DNA from 2 places in the Synechococcus sp. MU1625 genome. Region 1 is predicted to be linked to the other one. Evidence: predicted binding sites of a transcription regulator. Region 1 holds the regulator's gene; the other holds the start of a gene.
What was found. Region 1 encodes NtcA, which controls nitrogen genes in cyanobacteria. Its sites were predicted from a motif close to GTANCNNNNGNTAC; they were not measured.
Positions count from the first base shown of each region.

Region 1 (7,178 bases):
TCACGGTGGTGGTCCCACCGATGAGTTGCTGGAGCAGATCGAGCTCTGGGAGGGGCAAACGAATGCGTTGCCTACCCAAGCCGGCACGGTGCGTGAGTTCCTGACGGAGCTGGAGCGGGGTGATCAGGCCTGGCCGGTGTGGCGTGATGAGCTGTTTCTGGAGTTGCACCGCGGCTGCGCCACCAGCCGCCCAGATCAGAAGCGTCACAACCGCACGCTGGAGCGGCTTTTGCGGGAAGCCGACGCTGCTTCGGCCCTATTGGCACTCGCTGGTCAGGACAGCGGCAGCAGCGATTGGCGTCCGCTGTTGTTTCAGCAGTTTCACGACATCCTTCCGGGAACTTCGATCCCGGAGGTGTTTGAGCAGGCGGAACCGGTCTGGTGCACGGCTCGGCGCCAGGCCCGCCAGGAACGCGACCGGAGACTGGCAAGGCTGCCCCGTGCGAATGACTCCGCGGTGGACTGGAGTTGGTGGGGTCTGCAACCTTTGGCCTCTTGGTCACCACTGGTTCGGCTTCCAGCTGGATCGTGGTCGGTCGATGCCGTTTCACTGCCCCAGCAGGCTGCTGCGGTTGGTGGAACTTGGGTGCAGTTGCCACTTCAGCAAGGCAGTTGCTCTGTGCCCCTCAGGCTTGAACCAGGGTTGAAGCACTGTCCTTCTGAACCCCGTCATCCCGTGGTTATCGCGTCGCTGGGGTCAGGAGCCTGGCGTCTTGGTAATGATTTGGTTGAACTTGAGGTCTCCGCAGCCGGACTCCTTGCTTTCAAGGGGCGTGATGGAAGAGAGCAGTTGTCGGCGCCGCTGCAGCTCAAGCGCTACCGAGACCGTGGAGAATTTTGGGATGCCTGGGATCTGGCTGCTGGTTACCGCTCCAATCCCCTGGGTGTTGACTCCACGGGATCGTTGCAATGGCTCGACAAGGGCCCCCTGGTCGCCCATTTGGTGCTGAGGCGCAAAATTGGTGCCAGTTCCATGCGCCTGGACCTGCGGCTGAAGGCCGATACGCCTTGGCTGGAGCTGATCTGCAGCATCGACTGGTGCCAGACCCACGAGTTGTTGCGCCTGGAGCTGCCGCTGGCGACTCGCGCCGTTCGGATCGGTGCCGACACCAGTGGAGGGGTGATTGAACGCCCTGCTGAGCCGATGACACCCCGGGAAAAAGCCCGTTGGGAAGTCCCTGTGATCTCCTGGTTCGCTTCACAGTCGGCGGCTCCTGGAGGTGGGTTGGCTGTGTTGCTGGATGGTCCTCAGGGGGTTGATTGGTCTCCATCACGACTGGGCATTTCGTTGCTGCGCGGTCCAACCTGGCCTGATCCCAGTGCTGATCAGGGCTGGCATCGCCAGCGTCTTGCCCTCATGCCGCTGTCAGGCTCCTGGAGCGATGCCGGTGTACCCCAGGCTGCGATTGCATTTCGCGAGCCGGGTTGTTGTGCACCTCTGCCCGCTGAGCTGCGTCAGTGGGTCCCATCGCTCCCGAATCAGCTCACGCCGGTTGCTCTGCAGCGGAATGGCGGTGACTGCTTGCTGAAGCTGATGAACGCGGGATCTGCTCGCTGTAGATGGGCCCCCGGTTCAGGCTGGCGCGTTCGCTTTCAGGCCGACTCAACTGCAACAGATCAAGTGGTGATCGCTCCCGGAGACCTCGTGTCTCTCGTGCTGTCTCAGTCCTCGTGATCGTCAAACGGGTCATCGAGTGCTTTTGATGGCGGACCAAAGGCCTGGTACACACCAAAACCGGTGAGTCCGAACAAAACGGCGAGCACACCGATGGCAACGGACAGGGCTGGGGACGACGTTTCCATCACATCTCTCGACAGGATCGACCCCTAACCGGAGTCGGCCCCTACAGTATCGGGACTTCAAACCACCCGAGACCCAGCGTCGTCATGGCCCAACGCACCCGTCTGGGAGACCTTCTCCGCCCGCTGAACTCCGAGTACGGCAAGGTGGTTCCCGGATGGGGCACCACTCCCGTGATGGGCATCTTCATGGTGCTTTTCTTGGTGTTCCTTCTGGTGATCCTTCAGCTCTACAACAAGTCCCTCATCCTTGAGGGCATCAACGTGAACTGGAACGGCCTCGGCTGATCTGAACCCATGAATATCTTCGGCGTCGGTCTCCCCGAAATGGCGGTTATCGGCGCCGTTGCGTTATTGGTTTTCGGTCCGAAGCGCTTGCCAGAGCTTGGTCGCACGTTGGGAAAGACCCTGAAGGGATTCCAATCCGCGTCCAAGGAATTTGAGCGCGAGATCAACAAAGCCATGGCAGATCCGGAGGTGCCAGCGGACGCTGCCAAACCCATCGAAGAACTTCCCCCCGGCGACTGAGTCGCCACAACTGAGTCGCCGCAGTGGTATGACCACCGATCTCAAGCTTGTCGTGGGACTGGGGAACCCCGGCACCAAATACACGGGCACGCGCCACAACATCGGCTTCATGGCTTTGGAGCTTTTTTCGGAGCGTTCCGGATTCAGCTTTCGGCAGCAAGCCAAATTGCATGGCTTGGCGGCCGACACAGGAGTGGGTGATCAGCGTTTGCGCCTCCTCATGCCGCAGACCTACATGAACGACAGCGGTCGTGCCATTCGTGCTGCGCTCGATTGGTTTGGCCTCGAGCCCCATCAACTGCTGGTGTTGGTGGATGACATGGATCTCCCCCTTGGCCGTTTGAGGCTGCGTGCTCAGGGGAGTGCTGGTGGTCACAACGGACTGCGTAGCACCATTCAGCATCTCGGCACCCAGGCGTTCCCCAGGCTGCGGATCGGGATTGGTGCTCCGGCTGAGAACCCTGCCGAGCGTCGTGCCCGAACGGTGTCTCACGTGCTTGGTCCCTTCAGCAAGCTGGAGCAACCCTGTGTGGGCGCTGTCCTAGACGCTGTCCTGGAAGGGATTCATCGTCTTCAATGTCAGAGCTTTGAGCGCGCCGGGACCTGGATCAACGGGTTTCGCTACGACCTGGAGTCCGAAGACTGATGCCGGCTCTTCCGGCGACAACAGCCCATCTACGGGTGCTTCGCCAATGTTTTCAGGCGAAATGTGTTGAGGGTGAGGTCTCTGCCGGAGGCTTTGAGTGGCAGTTTTCCTGGGCTTTTGACCGCGGCGAGCTGATGGTGGAGCCGTCCTTAGGACGTGCCCTGATCGAGGATGCCTTGCGGCGGTTCCTGGTGCGTTCTGATTACAAGCTCGAACCAGGAGGTGACTACACCTTCATGGTCAGGGCCAGGTTTTGAGCACGAAAGTGGGTGCAGGCTCTGGCCATTGCAGGTGGCACCCCAGGTGCTCTTCCAGCATGACTAAGGCGGCAACAGCATCCAGGTCCACCGGTGGAATGCGCAGCCCTTTCGGTAGAACTCGGCGCCAACCCCGAGCCGGCCACAGCGTCCAGTAACGCTGTCTTGCCCGCAGGGTGGTCCCCTGCTCCGGAATCACGGTGAGGCTGCCCAGGCCTTCCAGCCGCTTGATCCACGCTTGGCTTCCTGTTCCGTCGCCAATCAGGATGCGATCTAGAGCTTGGTCTTGATTCCACTGCTCGAGCCAGGGTTCCACGGCCTCTGGGGTCAGAACATGGCCCTCGCTAACAAGACCATGCTGAAGATCGGCCAGCACAAGGCCACATTTGCAGCGGCCTGGATCGAGCACGGCCACCCGCTTCATGGGGATGCCTCAACCGTGACGACCACAGCATCGGAGCTGTAGCTGATCCCTGCGGCAATCACCTTCAAGACCACGCTTTTGCTGGGTCCCTCCATCAATGCCTGGGCCAGTTGGGAGAGTGCTGATCCATCGAATTGCAGTCCTTCCGTCAGGGATCCTCGCCGTTGCACCTCGGCATAGGCGGAGGCCAAGAGAAGGTTCAGCCGCGTTCGAATGCCCTCCGGTGTGCGTTCATCCGTTCGCAGTGTGGTGGTCGCTAGCACGTCACCGCTTTGCGCCACCGGGCGGTTGGGACGCACTTCGGGGAAGGCGTACACCGCCGTTTCACCACGCAGCACATTGGTGGCGGAGCGCAGCGAGATCACCCAGGTGTCCGGCTTGCGGATGATGTTCTGCAAGCGTTCCACGTCGCTGCGGGGAACGCGGATCAACTGTCGTTCGGGTGCTTCACCCGGCCTCACCTTGCCGTAGGCGTTGGCATTGGCCTCTTGAAGCAGCCTGTCGACAGCCTGTTTCGCTTGATCAGGAGCATCGAGACGAACCGTTGCTCTCGCCAAGGTCTGTCCGCTACTGATCACCACCGATCCACGCCTCAGGGCGACCAGGTTGAATTCGAGTTCCTTGAGTTCCTGCTCGCCAGCTCGGATTCGGCTCCGCACGCTTTTCAATTCGGCCTCCGTGCGCTGGATGTCGGCATCGCGGGAGGCGATGTCCCGGCTCAGACGCTCACGTTCTGCTTCGAGTTGGGCGCGTTCGTTCTGCAGGGGAGCCAGTTCACGGCGCAGGGTGTCAGCCCGTTGCTGTGACTGCTTGAGTTCAGCAGCGATCCGGTTGGCTTCTGTTCGGGTCTCTTCCCGTTCCCGTTCGGCTGCATCGAGCTGCCGCCGGCTGTCCTGGAGCCGGTCTTGCAGAGCATCCAGTTCAAACAGGCCCACCCGCAGCTGGCGGCTCACCAGCAGCAGCAGGCCGAGCGACAGTGCGCTGATCAGGCTGCCGGTTAGCACCGTGATCAGAACGGCGGTCCGTCGCGGGCGCATCTTGAACAGACTCAGGCGGGCCTTGCCGACACGACTTCCCAGCCGGTCACCCAGGGTCGACAGAACGCCCCCGAGCACCAGCAGAACCAGGATCAGTGCCCAGCCACTCATGGCCGCACCTGTGGGTTGACGTGCTGCCTAGCTGAATCGTTTGGCCAGAGCGATTGGATCCAGAACGGTGATTTTTTTGCGGTCAATCTGAACCAGACCGGATTGACGCAAGTCTCCCAGCAGACGCGTGATTGTCACGCGCGTTGAGCCAATCGCTTCGGCGATGGCCTGATGGGACAGGCGCAGGTCGATGGTGATTCCCAGTTCATCCGCGACGCCGAAATCCCTGCACAGCACCAACAGAAAGCTCACCAGTCGGGATGACATGTCCCTGTGGGTCAGCGTTTCGATCATCGTTTCGGTCTGAAGAATCCGACTGGAAAGGCCCTGCAGCAAGCGCAGGCCAACGCTGGTATCCGCTTCGATCGCCGCCTTCACGGATGTCGCAGGCGCCGTCACCATCTCGACTCTGGTGAAGGCTACGGCGTGGTAGAAGCGATCAGACCGTTGACCGGTCAGCAACGAAAGCACCCCAAAGAGGCTGTTCTCGCGGAGCAAGGCCACTGTGATCTCTTCCCCTGACTCGTAGACGCGGGAGAGACGGACCGCTCCGCGGCGGATCAGATAGACCCGTTCAGCAGGATCTCCAGGGAAAAAGATGGTCTTGTTGCGGTCCACCAGTTCACTGCTGGCGCCGTCCAGATCCCGGATGATTTCCAGGAGGGAGCGGTTGGCCGGTTCTGTGCTGGGGGTTGGAGCCACCATCTGCGGGGCGTATCGGCTGAAACCTCGGCTACTGGTCATGACAACCCCCTGGTGAGGCGAAGCTACGGAGCCAACGGTGGCCGCCGTGTAGCGGTTATTACGTAACTCTGCTGTGCTCGTTCATCGCTTGGCGTTGCGCCTGCATTAGGGATGTCAATCCAGGCTCAGCCAGATCCAGTAATTCATTGAGCTGGCTGCGGCTGAAGGGCGCTCCCTCCGCAGTTCCCTGGATCTCCAACAGGCGACCATCGCCAGCCTGCACAACATTCAGGTCCACCTCAGCTCTGCTGTCTTCGCTGTAGTCCAGATCCAGCAAGGCCTGGCCACCCACCAGGCCGACGGACACGGCCGCTACCTGGTCGATCAGTGGCGATTGCTCCAGAATCCCCTTTTCCACGAGTGAAAGGCAGGCTTGCTCAAGGCCGAGCCAAGCTCCCGTGATGGATGCAGTCCGTGTTCCGGCGTCGGCCTGGATCACATCGCAGTCGATCAGCAAGGTGCGCTCGCCCAGACGCTTCATGTCGATCACAGCGCGAAGGCTTCGGCCGATCAAGCGTTGAATCTCCTGCGTGCGGCCCGACAATTTCATGAGCTCCCGTGATTGCCTCTGCGGCGTGGATCCCGGCAGCAGCCGGTATTCGGCGCTGACCCATCCCAACCCTTCCCCCTTCCGCCAGCGGGGAACCTTGTCCTCCAGGCAGACGCTGCACAGAACAGCGGTTCGGCCGGTGTGAACCACAAGGGAGCTCAAGGCAAAACCCATGGGATTCCAGGTCACCGAGAACGGCCGTAATTGCTCAGGGCGACGGCCATCGGTGCGGCTTCCAGCGGTTTGGCTCATCGGTGGTGTGCAGTTCTTCAAGCCTCGCAGGCGGTTGGTTCTCGCCCGTCCAAACACCATGGGTGGTGTCAATGGACTTGTGGAATGTCATCTCGCCGCTACATTCAAGGTCTTGCCGGGATTGCCCGGACGGATGTTGCCGTGATGACCACAAGCCTTGCCGACCCACAAGCGTTCCAGAACTCTCTGGATCGGGATCAGCAGGCTTTGCAGCGGGCAGGACTCAGGCCCCTCCCACCTGTTGCAGATCCTCCACCCCTATATCTGGTGGCGCCCGAAGGGCAGCTCCAGGTTCACACAGCGCCCTATCGCGGCAGTTTCGCCAGTGTTCTCAGTCAGGCGATGCGTTCCGCTGGCCTGGGCAGTCGTGTTCTGATCAGTCAGTTCCTCAAAGGGGGCGTGCAGCAGGGGCCCGCAGGTCGCGTCCAACTTTGTGGAGGCCTGGTTTGGCTGCGTCCTGAGGTGCCTCTCTGCCTCTCCTCTCCGAATCACCCCGGCGGTGCGGAGGCGGTTGCTGCCGTTTGGTCCATCTGCCGTCAGCATTTGATTCAGGGGGATCTCGACCAGTTGGTCCTGGATGAAATCGGCCTGGCTGTGGCCTTCGGTTACCTCAATGAATCGGACGTGATTTCAGCTCTCGAGCAGCGGCCCGCCTCGATGGATGTGATCATCACAGGACCTGCGATCCCCGCCGGCGTGGTGGAGATGGCAGATCAAGTCACGGAGTTGCGCCGAGGTTTCTGATGCTCAAGTGCGATCGCTGGATCACTGAACAGGCTGGGCAGGGAATGATCGAGCCATTTCAGAGCGGCCTCGTCCGTCATCTAGA
Region 1 is NZ_VTLA01000003.1:166,499-173,676, forward strand. Features, by position in the region: gene FZX13_RS07975 (glycoside hydrolase family 38 C-terminal domain-containing protein) at 1-1,675, shown strand, start outside; gene psbN (photosystem II reaction center protein PsbN) at 1,663-1,803, opposite strand; gene psbH (photosystem II reaction center phosphoprotein PsbH) at 1,888-2,088, shown strand; gene FZX13_RS07990 (TatA/E family twin arginine-targeting protein translocase) at 2,098-2,328, shown strand; gene pth (aminoacyl-tRNA hydrolase) at 2,357-2,974, shown strand; gene FZX13_RS08000 (DUF3146 family protein) at 2,974-3,231, shown strand; gene FZX13_RS08005 (resolvase) at 3,215-3,655, opposite strand; gene FZX13_RS08010 (DUF3084 domain-containing protein) at 3,652-4,803, opposite strand; gene ntcA (global nitrogen regulator NtcA) at 4,831-5,547, opposite strand; gene rph (ribonuclease PH) at 5,606-6,349, opposite strand; gene FZX13_RS08025 (cob(I)yrinic acid a,c-diamide adenosyltransferase) at 6,494-7,093, shown strand; gene dcd (dCTP deaminase) at 7,093-7,178, shown strand, end outside.

Region 2 (7,178 bases), on a different contig from region 1:
GAAGTTAAAGCTCAATCACTGGTTGCAACTCTCCAGGGATCAACGTCAAACCCTGGTGGATTGGCCGGATAGGGCCGACGCCCTCGAGCAGCTTCGCCAGCATCTGCGCGATTGCACGAGCACCATGGCCGATGGCATGGCGAAGGATCTTCCACCGGTCAGCGGCGCCCCCTGGCAACAGTTGGCCGAGCTGCCCGCTGCGGTACAGGAGGCGGCCACGGCGCGAGGTGTGTTGCTGACCCTGGAGAAATGGGCTCAGCTCAGTGAGCTGGATCGCTTTGCGTTGTGCAAGTTGGCCCGGCCGGGGCACGATCACCACAACCTTGAAGCAGCCTTCAGCGAAGTGCTGGTGTGAGTAGCCGGCGCAGTGCCTCCAGCTTTCCTTTTTGCTGCTCGACGGGCTTCACCACCGAGACGGCCGGAGCCACGATCACCGCGCAGGCCTTGAGTTCCGGCTGCTTCGATACCGGGCAGGCCTCGTCATGCATCAGGGTGTTGGCCTCGCAGGCCTTCTCCTGGGTGAATCCCCAGTGCATTGGCAGAAAGACCGATCCACGCCGAATGCGATCGGTGACCTTCACGGTCGCGGTGAGGTGACCGCGGCGCGAGCTGATCGCTGCCAGTTCGCCGTTGCGCAGTTTTAGATCCTGAGCGTCACCGGGGTGAATCTCCAGCAGCGGCTCGGGATGCTGTTTCATCAGCCGTTCCACCTTCCCTGTGCGGGTCATGGTGTGCCACTGCCCCAGATAGCGGCCCACCGTCAGCACCAGGGGGTAGGTCTCGCAGGGGGGTTCCGCCAGCCCGAGCGGTTGATCGGTGCTGAAGCGGGCGCGTTTGTTCGGGGTGGGGAACTGATGGTCTTCGTAGAGGCGTTTCGCTGCTGCGCTGGGGCTGCTGCCGTGGGGGTACGGCCACTGCTGTGGACCGTCCTGTTCAAGCAGCGCATGGCTCAGGCCACTCACGTCACAGAGGCGCCCTCGGGTCAGTTCGGTGAATTCGGCGTAAACCTCAGCCGCTGAATCGAAGCTGAATTGTTCGGTGTAGCCCAAGCGGCGTCCCACGTCAGCGAAGACCTCCCAGTCGGGCCGGCTTTCGCCGAAGCGGCGTCGATAGGCCGGGCAATAGGTCACCCGTCGTTCGGAATTGGTCATGGCACCGGCCTTCTCACTCCACTGGGCTGCGGGTAAAAGCAGGTGGGCGTAATGGGACGTTTCAGAGTCGGCATAGGCCTCGCTCACCACCACCAGCGGGCACTTGTTCATGGCTGACTTCACCCGGTCGAGATCCGGGAGGCTGACCAGGGGGTTGGTGGCGGCCACCCACCACAGATCCAGCGCGCCCTGTTCCATTGCTTCGATCTGCTGCCAGGCCGCTAATCCAGGCTTGGCGTTGATCCTTCCTTCTGGCAGCCGCCAGGCCTGTTCCACTGCGGCACGGTGCTCCGCGTTGGCCACCAAGCGGTAGCCCGGCAGCAGATGCGCCAAGCCTCCAGCCTCACGCCCGCCCATGGCATTTGGTTGGCCGGTGAGGGAAAACGGGCCCGCTCCTTCCTTGCCGATCTGGCCGGTGAGCAGATGCAGATTGATCAACCCCTGCACCACTGCTGTTCCTTCCCGGCGTTGGTTCACCCCCATTGACCAGAGGCTGAGCACCTTTTCGCGCCGGTGGAACAGAGCGGCCACTTCCCGCAGGCGTTTTTCGGGGATGTTGCAGAACAGGGCAACCCGTCTCGGTGTCCAGCGGGCGGCGACGTCAAAAAAGGCGTCGTAATTCTCGGTGTGGTCGTCGATGAAAGCTGGGTCCTGGCCGTTCTCGCGGAGGACCAGGTGGGCAATGCCGTGAAGCAGGGCCAGGTCGCTGCCTGGTGCAATCGGCAAGTGAATATCGGCGGCTTTGGCCGTGTCGGTGCGGCGTGGATCCACCACCACGATGGTGACGCTGCCAGGGTTTTTTCGTTTCCGCTTCAGAAGACGCTGGAACAGCACCGGGTGGCACTCGGCGGTGTTGGTGCCGATCAGAAACGCCACTGAGCAGTGGTCGAGATCCTCGTAGCTGCAGGGGGGGCCATCGGAGCCCAGGCTGCGGGTGTAGCCCGCCACTGCTGAGCTCATGCACAGCCGCGAGTTGGCATCAAAATTGTTGGTGCCGAGTGCGCCTTTCAGCAGTTTCTGGGCCAGGTAGTAGTCCTCGGTGTGGAACTGGCCGGAGCCGTACATGGCGATGCCATCGGCATTGCCGCGCTGGGTCACGCTTGCCTGAATCTGTCCGGTGATTTTGTCGAGGGCCTCGTCCCAGCTGATCGGTGCGAAGTCGTCCTCGAGCGTTTCGCGGAATAGGGGTTGGCGCATTCGTCCTTTGGCCAGGGTTTCGCCAACCGTGGCGCCCTTGATGCAGACCTGACCAAGACTGGAGGGATGCTCGCGGTCGCCGCGGGCGGTCCACATTGGATTGCCTTCACCATCCCGCTTCACGGCTTGACCCTTCACAGCAGGTGGGAGCAGCTCCAGGCCACAGCCCACGCCGCAGTAGGGGCACTGGCTGCGCACGCTGCGGGGGGAGTTGACCATGCAGGAACCAAAAAAGAACAAAACCCGGAGCGGAAGCTCCGGGTCGTTGCGCAGCAATGCGTTGCTGCTGAGGCTGATGGATCAGGCCGTTTCGCCTTCGTGCAGCTCTGCGAAGGAGCCCTTGGGCTCCTTGAGGAAGAAGAAGCAGAAGAAGGCCACGACCAAACCTGCGACGCCCAGGATCTGGAAGAAGGCGCTGTTGGAGGCAGCAATCACCTCGGGGGTGGGTTCGCCGCCGCCGCCCATCCACATCGGCAGGAGGCTGAAGATGGTCAGGTAGGTCACAGCACCAACGTTGCCGTAGGCACCGACCAGACCGGCCACCTGACCGGTGACGCGACGCTTGACCAGGGGCACCAGCGCGAAGGTGGCGCCTTCACCGGACTGCACGAAGAAGGAGGCGAGCATGGTGATCACCACGGCAACGGCGATGCCGGTGGTGCCGGTGAAGGTGCCCGGCTTGATCATGCTCATCACCAGGTAGCCCACGCCGAGACCGGCGGTGAGGAAGCCCATGGTGTTCTTGCGGCTGCCGACGCGGTCGGAGATCAGACCACCGGCAGGGCGGGCCACCAGGTTCACGAAAGCGAAGCAGGAGGCCAGGATTCCGGCGGTGGCCTTCGGCAGATCGAAGGTGGTTTCAAAGAAGGTGGGCAGCATCGAAACCACGGCCAGTTCGGAACCGAAGTTCACGATGTACGTGAGCTCGAGGATCGCCACCTGGCGGAACTCATAGCGGTCTTCTTTGGGATAAACCTTGTTGCCAAGAATCAGATCGCGGTTGGTGCGGATGATTCCCCAGGTTTGGAAGGCAAACCAGACGGCGACGGCACCGAGGGCCAGCGGATAGGTGCTTGCGGTGAGGAAGCCCACCTTGCCGAGACGCCAGCAGAGCACGCAGAGGATGGCTGCGAAGGGCACGTTCATGCCGAGCAGGCCCCAGAAGTCGCGCATGGAGGTGACTTCCAGGCCTGCGGTCTTTTCAGGCCGCTGGTAGGTCTTGCCGGGGGGTGTGTCCGTGACGTTGAAGAAGTAGAAGAAGCCGTAGGCAGCCGAAACGATGCCGGTGAGGGCGATCGCACCGCGCCAGTTCAGAACAGCACCGGTCGGCAGTTCGAAACCACCGGAGAAGGAGAGGAAGCCGGCGAGGGCCACCATCGTGAGGGCGGAGAAGGCGGAGCCGAAGTTGCCCCAGCCGCCGTAGATCCCTTCCGCGAGGCCGATTTCCTTAGGAGGGAACCACTCGGCCACCATTCGGATGCCGATCACGAAGCCGGCGCCCACGATGGAGAGCAGCAGACGTGCCACCACCAGTTGGTTGAAGTCCTGAGCGGACGCAAACAGCAGGCAGGGAAAGGCTGAGAAGACCAGGATCGAGGAATAGGTGATCCGGGGTCCGAATTTGTCCAGAAGCATGCCAATCAGCACGCGAGCCGGGATGGTGAGGGCCACATTGCAGATGGCCACGGTGCGGATCTGACCAACGGTCAATCCGAGGTCCGCTTTCACAGTGGTGGCCAGAGGGGCCAAGTTGAACCAGACCACGAAGGTCAGGAAGAAGGCGATCCAGGTCAGGTGAAGGGTTCGATACCTGCCCTGGAACGACCAGAGGTCGCCAAGCATTGAGAAGAAGAAGTGAAACCTCGGGCGTCAAAACGAAGGGTGCCCGGGGATGGCAAAACGGTCGAAAAGAAGATCCGTTTAACTCGCGCAGTTAATCAATTCGTCGGGCCACTCTTTGGTCAGATTGGTTACCAATTTCTGTTTTTGTGTTCCCCTGCAAACATCAATGGAGCTGATTGATTGGATCAGGTGTTCTTGTGCCTGGATGATTTGGTAGCGGTTGCAACTTTGTTGGGTTGTTGGACTTCGCTGGTGCAGATTGTTGATCAGAGATGTGAACCAAGGCTTGCGGGTTTGTTTGCTCAGTGGCGGTAGCAGCCGTCGCATGGGGCGTGACAAAGCGCTGTTGCCCCATCCATCCGGTGGTGTTTGGCTCACCGCGTTGGTCGACCAGCTGCTGCCCTTGGGGTATCCGGTGCAGGTGTTGAGTCGCCATCGCGAGCATGCAGAGGTGCTGGGGCTCCGACCCGGATGTTCCATGCTGTTGGAGCCCCCTCCTTGGAATGGCCCCCTGCAGGCGCTTGCCAGGGTGCTGCCGCTTCCGCCCGGGGAGGCGTTGCTGGTGCTTCCGGTGGACATGCCGCGCTTGCGGACGGCTGTATTTCTTCAGCTCATCGCGGCCTGGAACCGTGCTCCTGAGCAAGCAGCGGTGGCCCATGACGGTATGCGGCTGCAGCCGTTGTTGGCGGTGATTCCTTCAGGCTCCCCCTTTCGCTCCTGTCTCGATCAGCAATTGCAACGTGGAGAGTTGCGCTGGATGGACTGGTTGATGCGTGTTCCTCATCAGTCGGTGCAGTTGCCTGCAGAGGCTCTGCTGAATGCCAATTGCTCAGCAGATCTGTCAGCGTTGGAAGGATGAGCACCTCGCTGCCGCTCGCAGATCGTTTCAACCGGCCCCTCGGAGTACTGCGGCTGTCGCTGACGGCCCGCTGCAATCTCGCTTGTCCGTACTGCCGTCCGGATGTGGATGATCCCCCTGGCTTGCTCACGCTTGAGCAGCAGATGCGCGTTATTCGTGTCGCCTCGCGCCTTGGAACCCAAACGCTACGGCTCACGGGTGGAGAGCCGTTGTTGAGCCGTCGGTTGTTGCCCTTGCTTGAGGCAGTGGCGCAGGCCCGGAGGCGTCGCTCAGATCCCATAGCAGGTCTTGAAGTGGTGGCGCTGACCAGCAATGGGGTTTTGCTTTCGGAACCGATGGCTCGGTCGCTGCGCGCAGCAGGGTTGAATCGCATCACCATCAGCTTGGATGCAGCAGAAGGGGAGGCAGCAGCGCGCATGGCTGGTCTCCAGGGTGGCGCTGTCGCCGGTGAACGGTTGGTGCGCAAGGTGCAGGACGGCATTTCGGCGGCTCGTGCCGCTGGTTTTGACCCCTCGGCCGGTGAACTCAAGCTCAACGCTGTGATCCAACGGGGGATGAATGATGATCAACTTCTTCCCTTGGCCGGTTTGGCGCGGCAGCAGGGGGTGGAGCTGCGCTTGATTGAGTTCATGGATGTGGGCAACCGCAACCAGTGGAGGCTGGACCAGGTGCTGCCGGCGGCGCAGATGGTGGAGCGCATTCACGCCCGTTGGCCCCTCGAACCCCTGGGGCGCCCCAGGGGTGGCACGGCCCAGCGTTGGAACTATTGCGATGGTGCCGGATCCATCGGTGTGATCGCCTCCATCAGTGAGCCGTTCTGTGGAGATTGCAACCGGTTGCGTGTCACCGCCGATGGGCAGGCGTTCACCTGTTTGTTCTCTGCTCATGGCATGGATCTCAAGCCTGTGCTCTCGTCGGAGCCTTGCCTCGAGCAGGCCATACGCGATCTTTGGCAGCGGCGCCAAGACCGCTACAGCGAGGAGCGTGATCCAGAGGCCGGTGCGTCAACGCATGCGGAGATGGCGTATCTGGGGGGCTGAACCGTTGTGATCGTCACCGTTTTTGAGTGAGGCTCCCGGTACAACAAGTCAGCTGAAGGATCTTCAAGGATCCATTGAGATGTTCGAACTGCTGGCCTACGAGCGCTTTCGCGACACCCCATCGGTTCGTTTTTTCGACGTGACTGTGGACACCTCCAACGCGCGTGACTTGGTGATTCACAGCGGTCCTGCGGTGTCGCCACCCAACGACCCTGAGAGTGGAGCCTGGCAGTTTTATTTGCATCCCCATCAGGAAGACAATTTGCTGGCGGCGAGTGGCGGGAGAACCTTCTTTTTGGTGAATCTGGCCTGGGAGCAGCCGTTTCACATCGTTCGGCTGGAAAGTGGTGGTGACATCCTTCGCATTCCCCCCGGCACCTTCCACCGCTCGATTTCCGATCCCGACGGCTCCGTCGTTCTGAACCAGGCGGTCCGTGAGGAGGGCGTCTCTCTTGTGCGGGAATTTCGGGTCTACAACAGCGCCGAGATCCCGGCCTTGATGGCTGCAACCCATAGCTCTGCTCGGAAGCCCCAGTTGCATGGGGTGGAACCTCTGCTTCAGGCGGCCTGAACGAGGTTGTGTTGTGAGTTCTCTGTTCCGGAGGCTTCGTCGTTGATCTGAATCTGCCAATTCAGCTCACTCGCTGTTCCTGGGGGGCCGCTGAAGCTGCCGCTCACGGCCGCGGTGAGTTCCGGTTTGGAGGAGGTGGCTAGCACCACATAGCGCTCGGTGACCTCCTTGCCGGCACTGGGGTCAAAGCCTCTCCAGCCCGCTCCAGGTAGGTAGACCTCCGCCCAGGCATGGAGGTCGTACTCGTTCGGGGGAGGTTGCTGCAGTTGATATCCGCTCACGAATCGGGCCGGAAGACCCACCACGCGGCAGCAGGCCACCATCAGCATGGCCAGATCTCGGCAAGAGCCGATTCGCTCGCGCAGGGTTCGGCCCGCTGGCCAGGCCGGCCCCACATGGCGTTGGGTGTATTTCACCCGCTCTTGAATCAGTTCAATGAGTTGATTCAGAAAGGCCAGGGTCTGTTGGTTGCTGCCCATCAGCGCTTCCTGAGTGAGGTCGATGGCTGCGGGTTCGTG
Region 2 is NZ_VTLA01000002.1:152,461-159,638, forward strand. Features, by position in the region: gene FZX13_RS06690 (nitrate reductase associated protein) at 1-355, shown strand, start outside; gene FZX13_RS06695 (nitrate reductase) at 336-2,567, opposite strand; gene FZX13_RS06700 (NarK family nitrate/nitrite MFS transporter) at 2,649-4,190, opposite strand; gene FZX13_RS06705 (molybdenum cofactor guanylyltransferase) at 4,477-5,049, shown strand; gene FZX13_RS06710 (GTP 3',8-cyclase MoaA) at 5,046-6,089, shown strand; gene FZX13_RS06715 (redox protein) at 6,169-6,660, shown strand; gene FZX13_RS06720 (transglutaminase family protein) at 6,648-7,178, opposite strand, start outside.
Region 2: the regulator NtcA is predicted to act here: its motif matches at 4,404-4,417, upstream of FZX13_RS06705 (molybdenum cofactor guanylyltransferase).